Regions from separate parts of the Streptomyces herbicida genome, predicted to be linked through region 3. Evidence: riboswitches for the same ligand, from Rfam matches in the RefSeq annotation. Region 3 holds a riboswitch; each other region holds the start of a gene.

The links. A riboswitch is a leader RNA that binds a small molecule or an ion and turns the genes downstream of it on or off. The one in region 3 is predicted to bind cobalamin.
Region 1: linked by a shared signal. The riboswitch ahead of Q8A52_RS02665 (ribonucleoside-diphosphate reductase subunit alpha) and the one ahead of metE (5-methyltetrahydropteroyltriglutamate--homocysteine S-methyltransferase) in region 3 are both predicted to bind cobalamin.
Region 2: linked by a shared signal. The riboswitch ahead of Q8A52_RS42030 (cobalamin biosynthesis protein) and the one ahead of metE (5-methyltetrahydropteroyltriglutamate--homocysteine S-methyltransferase) in region 3 are both predicted to bind cobalamin.

What each region holds. Positions count from the first base shown of each region.
Region 1 is NZ_JAUYWJ010000001.1:583,173-587,006, forward strand. It holds gene Q8A52_RS02665 (ribonucleoside-diphosphate reductase subunit alpha) at 1-2,146, opposite strand, end outside; cobalamin riboswitch at 2,272-2,409, opposite strand; gene Q8A52_RS02670 (GNAT family N-acetyltransferase) at 2,462-2,968, opposite strand; gene mctP (monocarboxylate uptake permease MctP) at 3,043-3,834, opposite strand, start outside.
Region 2 is NZ_JAUYWJ010000030.1:34,058-37,891, reverse strand. It holds gene Q8A52_RS42045 (lysozyme) at 1-224, shown strand, start outside; gene Q8A52_RS42040 (inorganic phosphate transporter) at 380-1,627, shown strand; gene Q8A52_RS42035 (hypothetical protein) at 1,660-1,887, shown strand; cobalamin riboswitch at 2,018-2,157, shown strand; gene Q8A52_RS42030 (cobalamin biosynthesis protein) at 2,259-3,209, shown strand; gene Q8A52_RS42025 (cobyric acid synthase) at 3,206-3,834, shown strand, end outside.
Region 3 is NZ_JAUYWJ010000010.1:339,738-343,571, forward strand. It holds gene metE (5-methyltetrahydropteroyltriglutamate--homocysteine S-methyltransferase) at 1-1,138, opposite strand, end outside; cobalamin riboswitch at 1,290-1,509, opposite strand; partial or broken gene Q8A52_RS22815 (thioesterase family protein) at 1,654-1,777, opposite strand; gene Q8A52_RS22820 (branched-chain amino acid transporter permease) at 1,821-2,147, opposite strand; gene Q8A52_RS22825 (hypothetical protein) at 2,140-2,271, opposite strand; gene Q8A52_RS22830 (VOC family protein) at 2,320-2,673, shown strand; gene Q8A52_RS22835 (hypothetical protein) at 3,209-3,802, shown strand.

The sequences.
Region 1 (3,834 bases), on a different contig from region 3:
GGAACAGGTTCAGGGACTGCGACTGGTCCAGGAACGGGGTGCGAGCCGCGGCCATGTCGATCAGGCCGCGCTGCGGGATCTCCCACGCCGTGCGGTACAGCGCCCGCACGTCGGCCGGGATCCACGCGAAGTCCTGCACCGAGCCGTTGGAGTCGCGCAGCGCCTCACGGGTGCGCGCGTCCCAGACGCCCAGCTCCTTGAGGTCCCGCACCAGGTAGGAGTTGACCTGCAGGAACTCGCCGGACAGTGTCTCGCGCTTGAACAGGTTGGAGACCTGCGGCTCGATGCACTCGTACACGCCCGCGATGGAGGCGATGGTGGCGGTCGGGGCGATCGCCAGCAGCAGCGAGTTGCGCATGCCGACCGCGGCGATCCGCTCGCGCAGGGCCGCCCAGCGCTCGGGCCAGGTCAGCTCGGCGTCGTAGTGGTCGGGGTGCAGGACACCCCGGGCGGTCCGGGTCTTCTCCCAGGCCGGCAGCGCGCCGTTGCGCTCGGCGAGGTCGGCGGAGGCCTCGTACGCGGCGAGCATGATGCGCTCGGCGATGCGGGTGGACAGGGCGCGCGCACCGGCCGAGTCGAACGGCAGCCGCAGCTTGAAGAAGACGTCCTGCAGACCCATCGCGCCGAGGCCGACGGGACGCCACTTGGCGTTGGACCGGCCGGCCTGCTCGGTCGGGTAGAAGTTGATGTCGACGACACGGTCGAGGAAGGTGACGGCCGTGCGGACGGTCTCGTCCAGCCGCTGCCAGTCGATGTCCCCGTTGCTCACGAAGGCGCCGAGGTTGACCGAGCCCAGGTTGCAGACCGCCGTCTCGCCGTCGTCCGTGACCTCCAGGATCTCCGTGCAGAGGTTGGAGGAGTGGACGACGTGGCCCGGCTCGGCCGTCTGGTTGGCGGTGCGGTTGGCGGCGTCCTTGAAGGTCATCCAGCCGTTGCCGGTCTGCGCCAGGGTGCGCATCATGCGGCCGTAGAGGTCACGGGCGGGGACGGTCTTCTTCGCGAGCCCGTCCGCCTCCGCCTTGTGGTACGCGGCGTCGAACTCCGCGCCCCACAGGTCGACCAGCTCCGGCACGTCCGACGGGGAGAACAGCGACCACTGCTCGTCGGCGTTGACCCGGCGCATGAACTCGTCCGGGATCCAGTGCGCGAGGTTGAGGTTGTGCGTACGGCGGGCGTCCTCACCGGTGTTGTCGCGCAGCTCCAGGAACTCCTCGATGTCGGAGTGCCAGGTCTCCAGGTAGACCGCGGCCGCGCCCTTGCGCCGGCCGCCCTGGTTCACGGCGGCGACGGAGGCGTCGAGGGTCTTCAGGAACGGGACGATGCCGTTGGAGTGCCCGTTGGTGCCGCGGATCAGCGAACCGCGGCTGCGGATGCGGGAGTACGACAGCCCGATGCCGCCGGCGTGCTTCGAGAGGCGTGCCACCTGGTGGTAGCGGTCGTAGATGGAGTCCAGCTCGTCCAGCGGGGAGTCGAGGAGGTAGCAGGACGACATCTGGGGGTGCCGCGTGCCGGAGTTGAAGAGCGTGGGGGAGGAGGGCAGGTAGTCGAGCCGGCTCATGAGCCCGTAGAGCGCGGCGACTTCGTCGACGGAGCGGGAGGTGTCGTCCTCGGCCAGACCCGCGGCGACCCGCAGCATGAAGTGCTGGGGCGTCTCGACGACCTTGCGGGTGATGGGGTGGCGCAGCAGGTAGCGGCTGTGCAGGGTGCGCAGGCCGAAGTAGCCGAAGCGGTCGTCGCCGGCCGCGTCCACCAGCGCGTCGAGCCGCTCGGCGTGCAGCCGCACGAACGCGGCGGTGCGGTCGGCGATCAGCCCCTCGCGGTGCCCCACGGCGACGGACCCGGTGAAGGACGTCACGCCCTGCGAGGCGGCCTCGGCGCGGATGGAGAGGGTCAGCAGCCGGGCGGCCAGCCGGGAGTAGGCCGGGTCCTCGGAGATGAGGCCGGCGGCCGCCTCCGTGGCCAGCTCGCGCAGCTCCGTCTCGTCCGCCCGGGCGGAGCGGCCGCGCAGCGCTGCGGCGGCGACCCGGCCGGGGTCGGCGTCGGGCAGATCGGCGGTCAGCTCGGTCAGGGTCCGCAGCAGCGCGGTACCGGGACCGTCGGTCTCCAGGCCTGTCGCTGACGCCGGTTCGGCTGGCGCGATGGTCACGTGGGGCTCTCCCTGGCTCGGCACGGGGGCCTGACGCGGGGCAGGGGGCAGCACACGAGCGCACGCGGCGTCGCGTCCACCGGCCCACTCCACGAGGCCCGGACGTCGGGGCACCCGGACCGGGTGGCCAGGGCGCACTGTCGGCAGGTCCTCGGACTGACGCGAGCGCGCTTCGCCCGTGGGCGGATACGCGCAAGTACACCGTTGCGGGACAGTTCCGGATTCGCACCGGATTCCCCTGCGGCGACAGCGAGCATGAGCATACATCTAGTGCCGGGCTGCCGTGTCACCCCCAGATGTTGTGTCGTGGCGGTATCAGAGCGTCAACTCGTAGGTGACGAGAGTGATGTCGTCGAGGTGGGGGAGGGGATTCCAGTCCCGCTCGGGTGTGCGGACGAAGCCCATGCGTTCGTAGATGCGATGGGCGGCCTGCATGGAGTGCTGGGTGGACAGCACGATCCGTTCGCAGCCCGGCGTGGCCCGTGCGCGATCGACGCAGGCGCGCACCAGGGCTTCCCCGACGCCGCGGCAGCGCGCCGCGTGGGCGACCGCGAGCATCCGTATCTCGGCCTCTCCGGCACGGGCGATGTCGGCCATGGGCCCGCCTGCCGGCACGAAGGTGACGCCGCCGAGCACTTCGCCGTCCGCCACGGCGGCCAGCACCTCCGCGGCGGCCGCGCGCTTGGCCACGTCCCTGAGCTCGCGGAGGTACCCGTCGCTTTCCCCGAAGTCGAGGAGGCCGTCCTGGAGATAGGCCTGGGCGGTGATCTCGCCCAGGGTGCCGTACTCGTCCGGAGCCGTCCGCCTGATCTCGATGTCCATGGGACCGAGTGTGCAGGACGGGTACGACAAAGGGCCGCCGGAATTTCTCCGACGGCCCGTCCTCGTCCGCGTCCTCAGTGGCCGGCGCCCGCGGTCGCCGGCGGCAGTTCCACCTCGACGCCCGGGTCGCCGGCGTCCGCCGTGTAGTCCTCCGGGCTGGTCTCGTCGACGCCCTCCGGGGCCTTCAGCGCCTTCAGGGCGAAGGTCAGCACCACCGTGACGGCCACATTGAGCACGAAGGCGGTGAGGCCGATGTAGCCGATTTCCCCGATGCCCGGGATCTCCTTGGCCGAGCCGCCGAAGTGCTGCTGCGTCGGCGAGGCGACGCCGTACGCGGCGACGGTGCCGTACACCATGCCGACCGCCCAGCCCGCGAGCAGCGCCCAGCGGTGGAACCAGCGGGTGAACAGGCCGCCGACCAGGGCCGGGAAGGTCTGCAGGATCCATATGCCGCCGAGCAGCTGGAAATTGATGGCGACCGTCTTGTCCATCGTCAGGACGAAGACCAGCGCGCCCACCTTCACCAGCAGGGAGACCAGCTTGGAGACCTTGGTCTCCTGCGCGGCCGTGGCGTCCGGCTTGATGAAGTCCTTGTAGATGTTGCGGGTGAACAGGTTCGCGGCCGCGATGGACATGATGGCCGCGGGGACGAGGGCGCCGATGCCGATCGCCGCGAAGGCCACGCCCGCGAACCAGTCCGGGAACATGTTCTCGAACAGCTGCGGGATGGCCAGCTGGCCGTTCTGCACCTTGACGCCCGCCGCGATCGCCATGAAGCCCAGCAGGGCAAGCAGGCCGAGCATGAGGGAGTACAGCGGCAGGATCGTGGTGTTGCGGCGGATCACCTCACGGCTCTTCGAGGAGAG
Region 2 (3,834 bases), on a different contig from region 3:
CCACCACCCACTGGTGGAACACCTGCACCGGCGGCAGCGGAGCGTTCGCCGCGAACCATCCCCTGTGGATCGCCCGGCACGGCTCGCCCGACGTGGGGAAGCTGCCGGCCGGGTGGGCGTACTGGACCTTCTGGCAGTACGGCAACAGCGGCAGCCTGCCGGGTGACCAGAATCTCTTCAACGGGTCCTCGAGCCGCCTGAAGTCGTTCGCCCGGGGCTACTGACCCAAGGGGCGCCTGGGCCGTCGGACCGGAGAGGAGCGGCGGCCCGGCAACAACCCTTTCTAGAGACACCTTCAATCCCCTCTCAGTTCACCTTCCGTTCATCCAGGTTGCCTACGGTCAACCGGCCAATGACCTTCGAACGAATGCCTGGGTAAATGGAAAACTTCTCGCTGATCCTCGCGATTGTGGTGGTAACTGCACTCGCGTTCGATTTCACGAACGGTTTTCACGACACCGCCAACGCGATGGCCACGACCATCTCGACCGGTGCGCTCAAGCCCAAGGTCGCGGTGGCCATGTCCGCCGCGCTCAACCTTGTAGGCGCTTTTCTCTCCGTGGAGGTCGCCAACACGATCTCCAAGGGTCTCGTCGACGAGAACGGCATACGTCCCGAGGTCATATTCGCCGCCCTGGTCGGCGCGATCCTCTGGAACCTGCTGACCTGGCTGGTCGGGCTCCCGTCCAGTTCCTCGCACGCCCTCATGGGCGGTCTGATCGGCGCGACGATCGCGTCGGCCGGGACCGGCGCCGTCCACAGCGACGTGCTCGTCACCAAGGTCCTGATCCCGGCCGTCGCGGCCCCGGTCGTCGCCGGTGTGGCGGCCATGCTGGCCACGAGGTTCTCCTACGCGCTGAGCAAGGACGCCGACAGCGAGGCCACCCGCAAGGGCTACCGCGCCGGCCAGATCGCCTCCGCCGGTCTCGTCTCCCTCGCCCACGGCACCAACGACGCGCAGAAGACGATGGGCATCATCACCCTCGCGCTGATCGCCGGCGGTGCCGTCGCCCCCGGCTCCAACCCTCCCACCTGGGTGATCCTCTCCGCCGGTCTCGCCATCGCGCTCGGCACCTACATCGGCGGCTGGCGCATCATCCGCACCATGGGCAAGGGCCTGACCGACCTTCAGCCGCAGCAGGGCTTCGCCGCCCAGACCAGCGCCGCGACGGTCATCCTGGCCTCCTCCCACCTGGGCTTCTCCCTCTCCACCACGCACGCCGTCTCCGGTTCCGTGATGGGCGCGGGCCTGGGCCGCAAGGGCGGCGTGGTCCGCTGGTCCACCGCGACCCGCATGGTCGTGGCCTGGGCGCTGACCCTGCCGGCGGCCGCTCTGGTCGGTGCGCTCGCGGAGTCCGTGACCGACCTGGGCGACTGGGGCACCGCAGTCGTCGCCGTCTTCCTGGTCGCCTCCAGCGCCGCGATCTGGAAGATCTCCCGCCGCGAGGTGGTCGACCACAGCAACGTCAACGACACCGAGGAGCCGGCCGGTGTGGTGACCACGGCGATCGCCGCCGTGACGCCGCCCCCGGCGGGCACGCTTGCCGAGGGTCTGACGGCCACGATCCCGGCCCAGGCGACCGCCCCCGCCACCGACCCGGCGACCCCTCCGGCCGCCACCGTCTGACCCCGAGCCCCGGTTACTAAGGAAGCATCACCATGAAGATCGACTGGGCGGCTCTCGGCTCCGTCTTCGGCGTCAGCCTCGTGGTCACGGTCGCCATCGTGGCCCTGTTCACCGTCGGCGTCGCAGGTCTCTCGCGCCGCGAACGCGCCACGGCCCAGGGCGGATCCGCCGCCCTCGCGGTCACCGGAGCGTATGTGTGCTTCGCGGCCTGCGCGGCGGCGGTGGCGTACGGCATCTACCTGATCATGGCCAAGGCCTGACCCAGGTTCACCAGGCTCCTCCCCGATGCCTTCGGGGAGGAGCCTTTTCGTCTGCCCTGACACCCGCCCGCGCAGCGCCGGTGTGGGTCTCAGCACACTCTCCCCTTGCAGGTCAACGGCAAGTTGACGGCCCTTCCGGGGGCGTGGTGGACTGCCGGAGCCATGTACGGCGGCAAGGGAGGAAGCCGGTGTGAATCCGGCGCGGTCCCGCCACTGTCACCGGGGAAGAACTCTCCGGAAGCCAGGAACTCCCACCGCCGGTCTCGTCGAACCAGGGCGCGGACACCCTGAGTGAGGACATATCGCCATGCTCGGCTGCCGATTGAGATACAGCACCAGGTCGCTGCTCGACCCCACGGCCGGCTGAGCCGATGCGTGCCGATCGCGTCTTCGCGTACGGCGCCTCCGCCGGCCTCCTCGGTGACCTCCTCCTGGGCGATCCGCGCCGTGGGCATCCGGTCGCCGCGTTCGGACGTGCGGCAGGCGCCGTCGAACGGGTGCTGTGGCGGGACCATCGCGGCTGGGGTGCGCTGCACACCGCCGCGTGCGTCGGTGGGGCCGTGGCCCTCGGCGTCCTCGCCCGGCGAGCCGTACGTCCCTCCCCCGCCGCCTCCGTCGCACTCACCGGTGCCGCCACCTGGGCCGTGGTCGGGGGGACTTCGCTCGCCCGGGAGGCCCGGGCCATCGGGCGTGCCCTGGAGGCGGGTGACGTGGAAGGTGCCCGTGCCCGGCTGCCTCACCTCTGCGGACGGGATCCACAGGCGCTCGACGCCGACGGGATCGCCCGGGCCGTGGTCGAGTCCGTCGCCGAGAACACGTCCGACGCCGTCGTAGGGGCGCTGGTGTGGGGCGCCGTGGCAGGCGTGCCCGGACTGCTCGGGTTCCGCGCGGTCAACACCCTTGACGCCATGGTCGGGCACAAGTCCCCCCGGTACCGGCGCTACGGGTGGGCCTCCGCCCGGCTCGACGACGTCGCCGGGTGGCCGGGGGCCCGGCTCACCGCCGTACTGGCCGCCGCCGCGGGCCCGGATCCGCGCGGCGCCCTGCGCGCCTGGCGGGCCGACGCGCGCAGGCATCCCAGTCCCAACGCCGGGCCCGTCGAGGCCTCCTTCGCGGGGGCCTTGGGCGTGCGGCTCGGCGGAACCCTCTCCTACGGGGGGCGGGTCGAGCACCGGCCCGTGCTCAACGGCGGCGGCCGTGCCGTGGCCGCCGAGGACATCGACCGGGCCGTACGGCTCTCCCGTCGGGTCGGTCTGCTCGCGCTCGGCGCCGGAGTCGCCGCGCGCGCCGTCGCAGCCAAGGCAAAGGAGGGCACGTCATGAACGGTGGTCTGCTCGTCGCCGGCACCACCTCCGACGCGGGCAAGAGCGTCGTGACGGCGGGGATCTGCCGGTGGCTGGTGCGACAGGGCGTCAAGGTCGCGCCCTTCAAGGCGCAGAACATGTCCCTCAACTCGTTCGTCACGCGCGAGGGCGCCGAGATCGGTCGGGCGCAGGCCATGCAGGCCCAGGCGTGCCGGGTGGAGCCCAGCGCGCTGATGAATCCCGTGCTGCTCAAGCCCGGTGGTGAGCAGAGCAGCCAAGTCGTGCTGCTGGGCAAGCCCGTCGGCGAACTCAGCGCGCGCGGATACCACGGCGGGCGGCAGCGGCAACTCCTCGGGACCGTTCTCGACTGTCTCGCCGAGTTGCGGGGCACGTATGACGCGGTGATCTGTGAGGGCGCCGGTTCTCCCGCCGAGATCAATCTGCGGCGGACCGACATCGTGAACATGGGCATCGCGCGCAACGCGCGGCTGCCCGTGCTGGTGGTGGGCGACATCGACCGAGGGGGCGTCTTCGCCTCCTTCTTCGGCACCGTCGCACTCCTGTCACGCGAGGACCAGGAACTCGTCGCCGGGTTCCTCGTCAACAAGTTCCGGGGGGACGTCGGTCTGCTGGAGCCGGGGCT
Region 3 (3,834 bases):
CGGTGCCGCGGGCCAGGCCCCTGGCCAGGGTGACGATCTCGGCCGTCTTCTGTCGGGCGAAGGCGAGCCAGCGCAGGAGTTGGGGTTCGATGTCCCGCTCGGCGGCCGCGTCGAGGGGGACGTGCAGCAGGGAGCAGGACGCGGCCACGTCCACCCGGCCCGCCAGGCCGAGCAGAGTGCCAAGTGTGGCGAGAGACTTCTCCAGGTCGTTCACCCAGACGTTGCGGCCGTTGACGACCCCGGCGACCAGGCGCCTGCCGGGCAGCCCGCCGACGGCCGCGAGCGCGTCCAGGTTGGCGGCGGCGGCCGCGGTGAAGTCCAGCGCCAGTCCGTCGACCGGCGCCTTGGCGAGGATGGGCAGGGCCTCGCCCAGACGGTCGAAGTAGGAGGCGACCAGCAGCCTGGGGCGGTCGACGAGGGCGCCGAGGTCGCGGTAGGCACGGGCCGCGGCGTTCAGCTCTCCCGGGGTCCGGTCCTGGACCAGGCCGGGTTCGTCGAGCTGTACCCACTCGGCGCCGGCCGCGCGCAGGTCGGCGAGGACCTCGGCGTACACCGGGAGCAGACGATCGAGGAGCGTGAGCGGGTCGAAGCCGGCGGCCACGCCGGGGGCGGGCTTGGCGAGGAGCAGATAGGTGACGGGACCGACCAGCACGGGCCGGGCCGTCAAGCCTAGGGCCAGGGCCTCCCGGAGTTCGGTGACCTGCTTGGCGGAGTCGGCCGCGAACACCGTGTCCGGGCCCAACTCCGGGACGAGATAGTGGTAGTTGGTGTCGAACCACTTGGTCATCTCCAGGGGCGCCACGTCCTGGGTGCCGCGTGCCATGGCGAAGTACCCGTCGAGCGGGTCCGCGGTGACGGCGTCGCGGTGGCGCGCGGGGATCGCGCCGACCATGACGGTGGTGTCCAGGACGTGGTCGTAGTACGAGAAGTCGCCGGTCGGCACTTCGTCGATGCCGGCCTCTGCGAGCTGCCGCCAGTTGGTCCGGCGCAGTTCGACGGCGGTGGCGCGGAGGGCGTCGGCGCTGACCCGGCCCTTCCAGTAGCCCTCGATCGCCTTCTTGAGTTCTCGGCCCAGCCCCTGGCGGGGGTAGCCGTACACGGTGGCCCGTGCTGCCGCGGCTGCGGGCTTGGTGGTCACGGAGATCTCCTTCGCGAGATGAATCCCTGAGATCCCGGTGACGGGAGGAGAGCGCGAAGGGATGACGGACCGGACGGCAGCGGCCCACGGCCGTCCGCTCGGTCTGTACGCGACCCGCCCTCGAGGTCACCGGGATGTCCGCGTACGAGTGCTTCGCACGCGGGCAGTGGCAGGTCTTCGGACTCGCGGGCACGTCCTCACCGAGGAGGACACCTACTGGCCGTCGCTTCCCAAGCCCTCCTGGGCCCAGTGCGTATGACGGCGGTCGTTCCCGCTCACCGCTGCGGGGCAGTCCCGGATTCCCACCGGGTTCCCTCTTACGACGCTTCCCGCCTGGCGGACGGGGCGAACCAGCTGCACGGGCCAGCCTAGAGGGTCACGCAGGCCGCCGGAGCGTCACTCCACCATTCGGACCGCCGTCGCAGCAGGGCCCGTTCAGACCTCGCCGTACACATGGACCCCCTGCCCGCTCCAGCCGCACCGTGGAGAGCGCCGCCTCGTGTGCGGCCGGGTCCCTTCCCGGCACCTGCGCGGCAGATCGCGTGCACGACGAGGCCGCCGAGCGGGCTGAAGTGCTGTTCGTCCGAGGCCCGGGCGCCGCCGGCGTGCGGGCTGGGGTTGTAGCGGTGGTCGTTCCATCCGCTCGTAGTAGCTGCCGGGCTTCAACGGATGGTCGGGGCGATCACAGGGCGTGGACCATAACGACGTAGACGGCGGTGCCCATGCCCACGCTGAGGATCGTGCGGCGTCCGAAGGCCAGGTGCACGCCGATGGTGACGGCGACCGCGAGCGGGGCGTACCAGGCGCCGTGCGGGCCCTTGGCCATCGTGCCGCGCAGGGCCGTCACGGCGAGGATCATGAGGATGCCGACCGGCATCCACACCGACAGTTGCCGGACCAGCGTCGCGTCGCGCAGCCTGCCGAGGACCGCGAAGGGCAGGGCACGCAGGGCGAGCGTGATCGTGAAGACGATCGCCAGGACGGCTGTCAGGTACGGGGTGCTAGGCATGGGCGGCCTTCCGGGACATCAGGGCGTGGCGGCCCAGGAGCAGGCCGGCGAACAGCAGCCAACGGGTCATGACCACCCCGCGCATCAAGAACGTCACGTCGCACTTCACGATGAAGACCGTCAAGCCGGTGCCGTAGAGCCCGCCTGATTGCCCTCCTGGCAAGATAGGGGCATGGAACGTGTGCTTGGAATCGGTGGTTACTTCATGCGGGCCGCCGACCCGCAGGCCCTGAGTGCCTGGTATCGCGATTGCCTGGGCCTGGACGCCGATGAGCACGGCCTGTGGCGTCAGGAAGCCGGGCCGACGGTGTTCGCGCCGTTCGAGTCCGAGACCGACTACTTCGGCTCCCGCGCCCAGCAGACCATGCTCAACTTCAGGGTCCGTGACCTGGATGCGATGCTCGCGCAATTGCGCGCCAAGGGCGCTGACGTGGCTGAAGAGACGCAGGACATGGAGGGTATCGGTCGATTCGGCTGGGTCACCGATCCCGAGGGCAACCGGATCGAGCTGTGGCAGCCGGCCTGACCGCGTTTTCACACAAAGAATGACCTGGGCGGTCTTGCCACCCGGGGCCACCTGCGCGCCCCGGACGGGCCGCCTTCGTCTCCGGCAAGCGCGAGCAGGACGTGATCAGGACCATCAGAGCGGCCAGTCCTCCCAGCGGATCGCCGTCGAACACGCAAACGCCGAACTGCGCCGATGGCGCCCCTTGCCGCGCTGGAGTACGCCCGTCACAGTGACCCCGGGGTGGCGCCTTCGGTGGCGCTCGAGGTCATCGCGCCCGAATATCCTGGGCGGCCGGCGGTCGTTGCGACAGCGAGGATGACCATGACCCGCAGCACACCGCCCCGCCCCCTGGACATCGAGTGGGAGTTCCCCGAGCCGGGCCGCCACCGGACCGTCTGCACCCGGTTGCACCCGTGCCCCGGAGCGCCCGAGCCCGGTGAGAGTTCCGTGGGCGGCCCCCTCCTGTGGCCCGCGGACGAGTCGTGGCCGGTCTGCCGGAAGCCGCATCCGCGGAACAGAGGCCGGCGGATCGAGGAGGTTCACGAGAAGCGCCGTGTGCTCGCAGGCCTCGCTTCGGGCCGACGCGGGTCCCACGGACGAGGAACGGGAAGTCCTGGCGTCACTCGGCCACGAGCACCGCGTGTCCGGGCTCGGTGACACCGATCCCATTCCCCTCGTGCCGCTGGCGCAGCTGTTCGCAAGGGATGTTCCGGGGCTCGTGGTGCCCGAGGGGCGCGATCTTCTTCAGGTGCTGTGGTTCCCGTTCGACGCACACGGCTCACCGCCCGCACCGGATGTGCACCTGGTCTGGCGCGGTGCGGCCGAGATCGGCGACCTCTTGGCCGGGCCGCCGCTCCCCGCGGTGGTCGGCCACGAGGGGTACGTACCGGAACCCTGCACGCTCCACCCGGAACAGGTGACGGAGCACGAGTGGGCCGAACTGTTGCCCAAAGACCTTCAACTGCGCCTCGCCTCCGCCGAGTGGGGAGGCGTCCGCAGCAGTTGGACCCCGCTCGAAGACCTCCTGGTGCTGGGCACGTACGGCCTGAACGTTCCCACCCGGGTGAGCGTCGGCAGAGGCGGCCACGTCGATGTCTTCGTCTGCTCGGCCGACCCCGCTCATGACCACAGGTCCAGTCTCCAGTAGGGAGTTGGGGGCCTCGTTCGGCAGGTCGATCG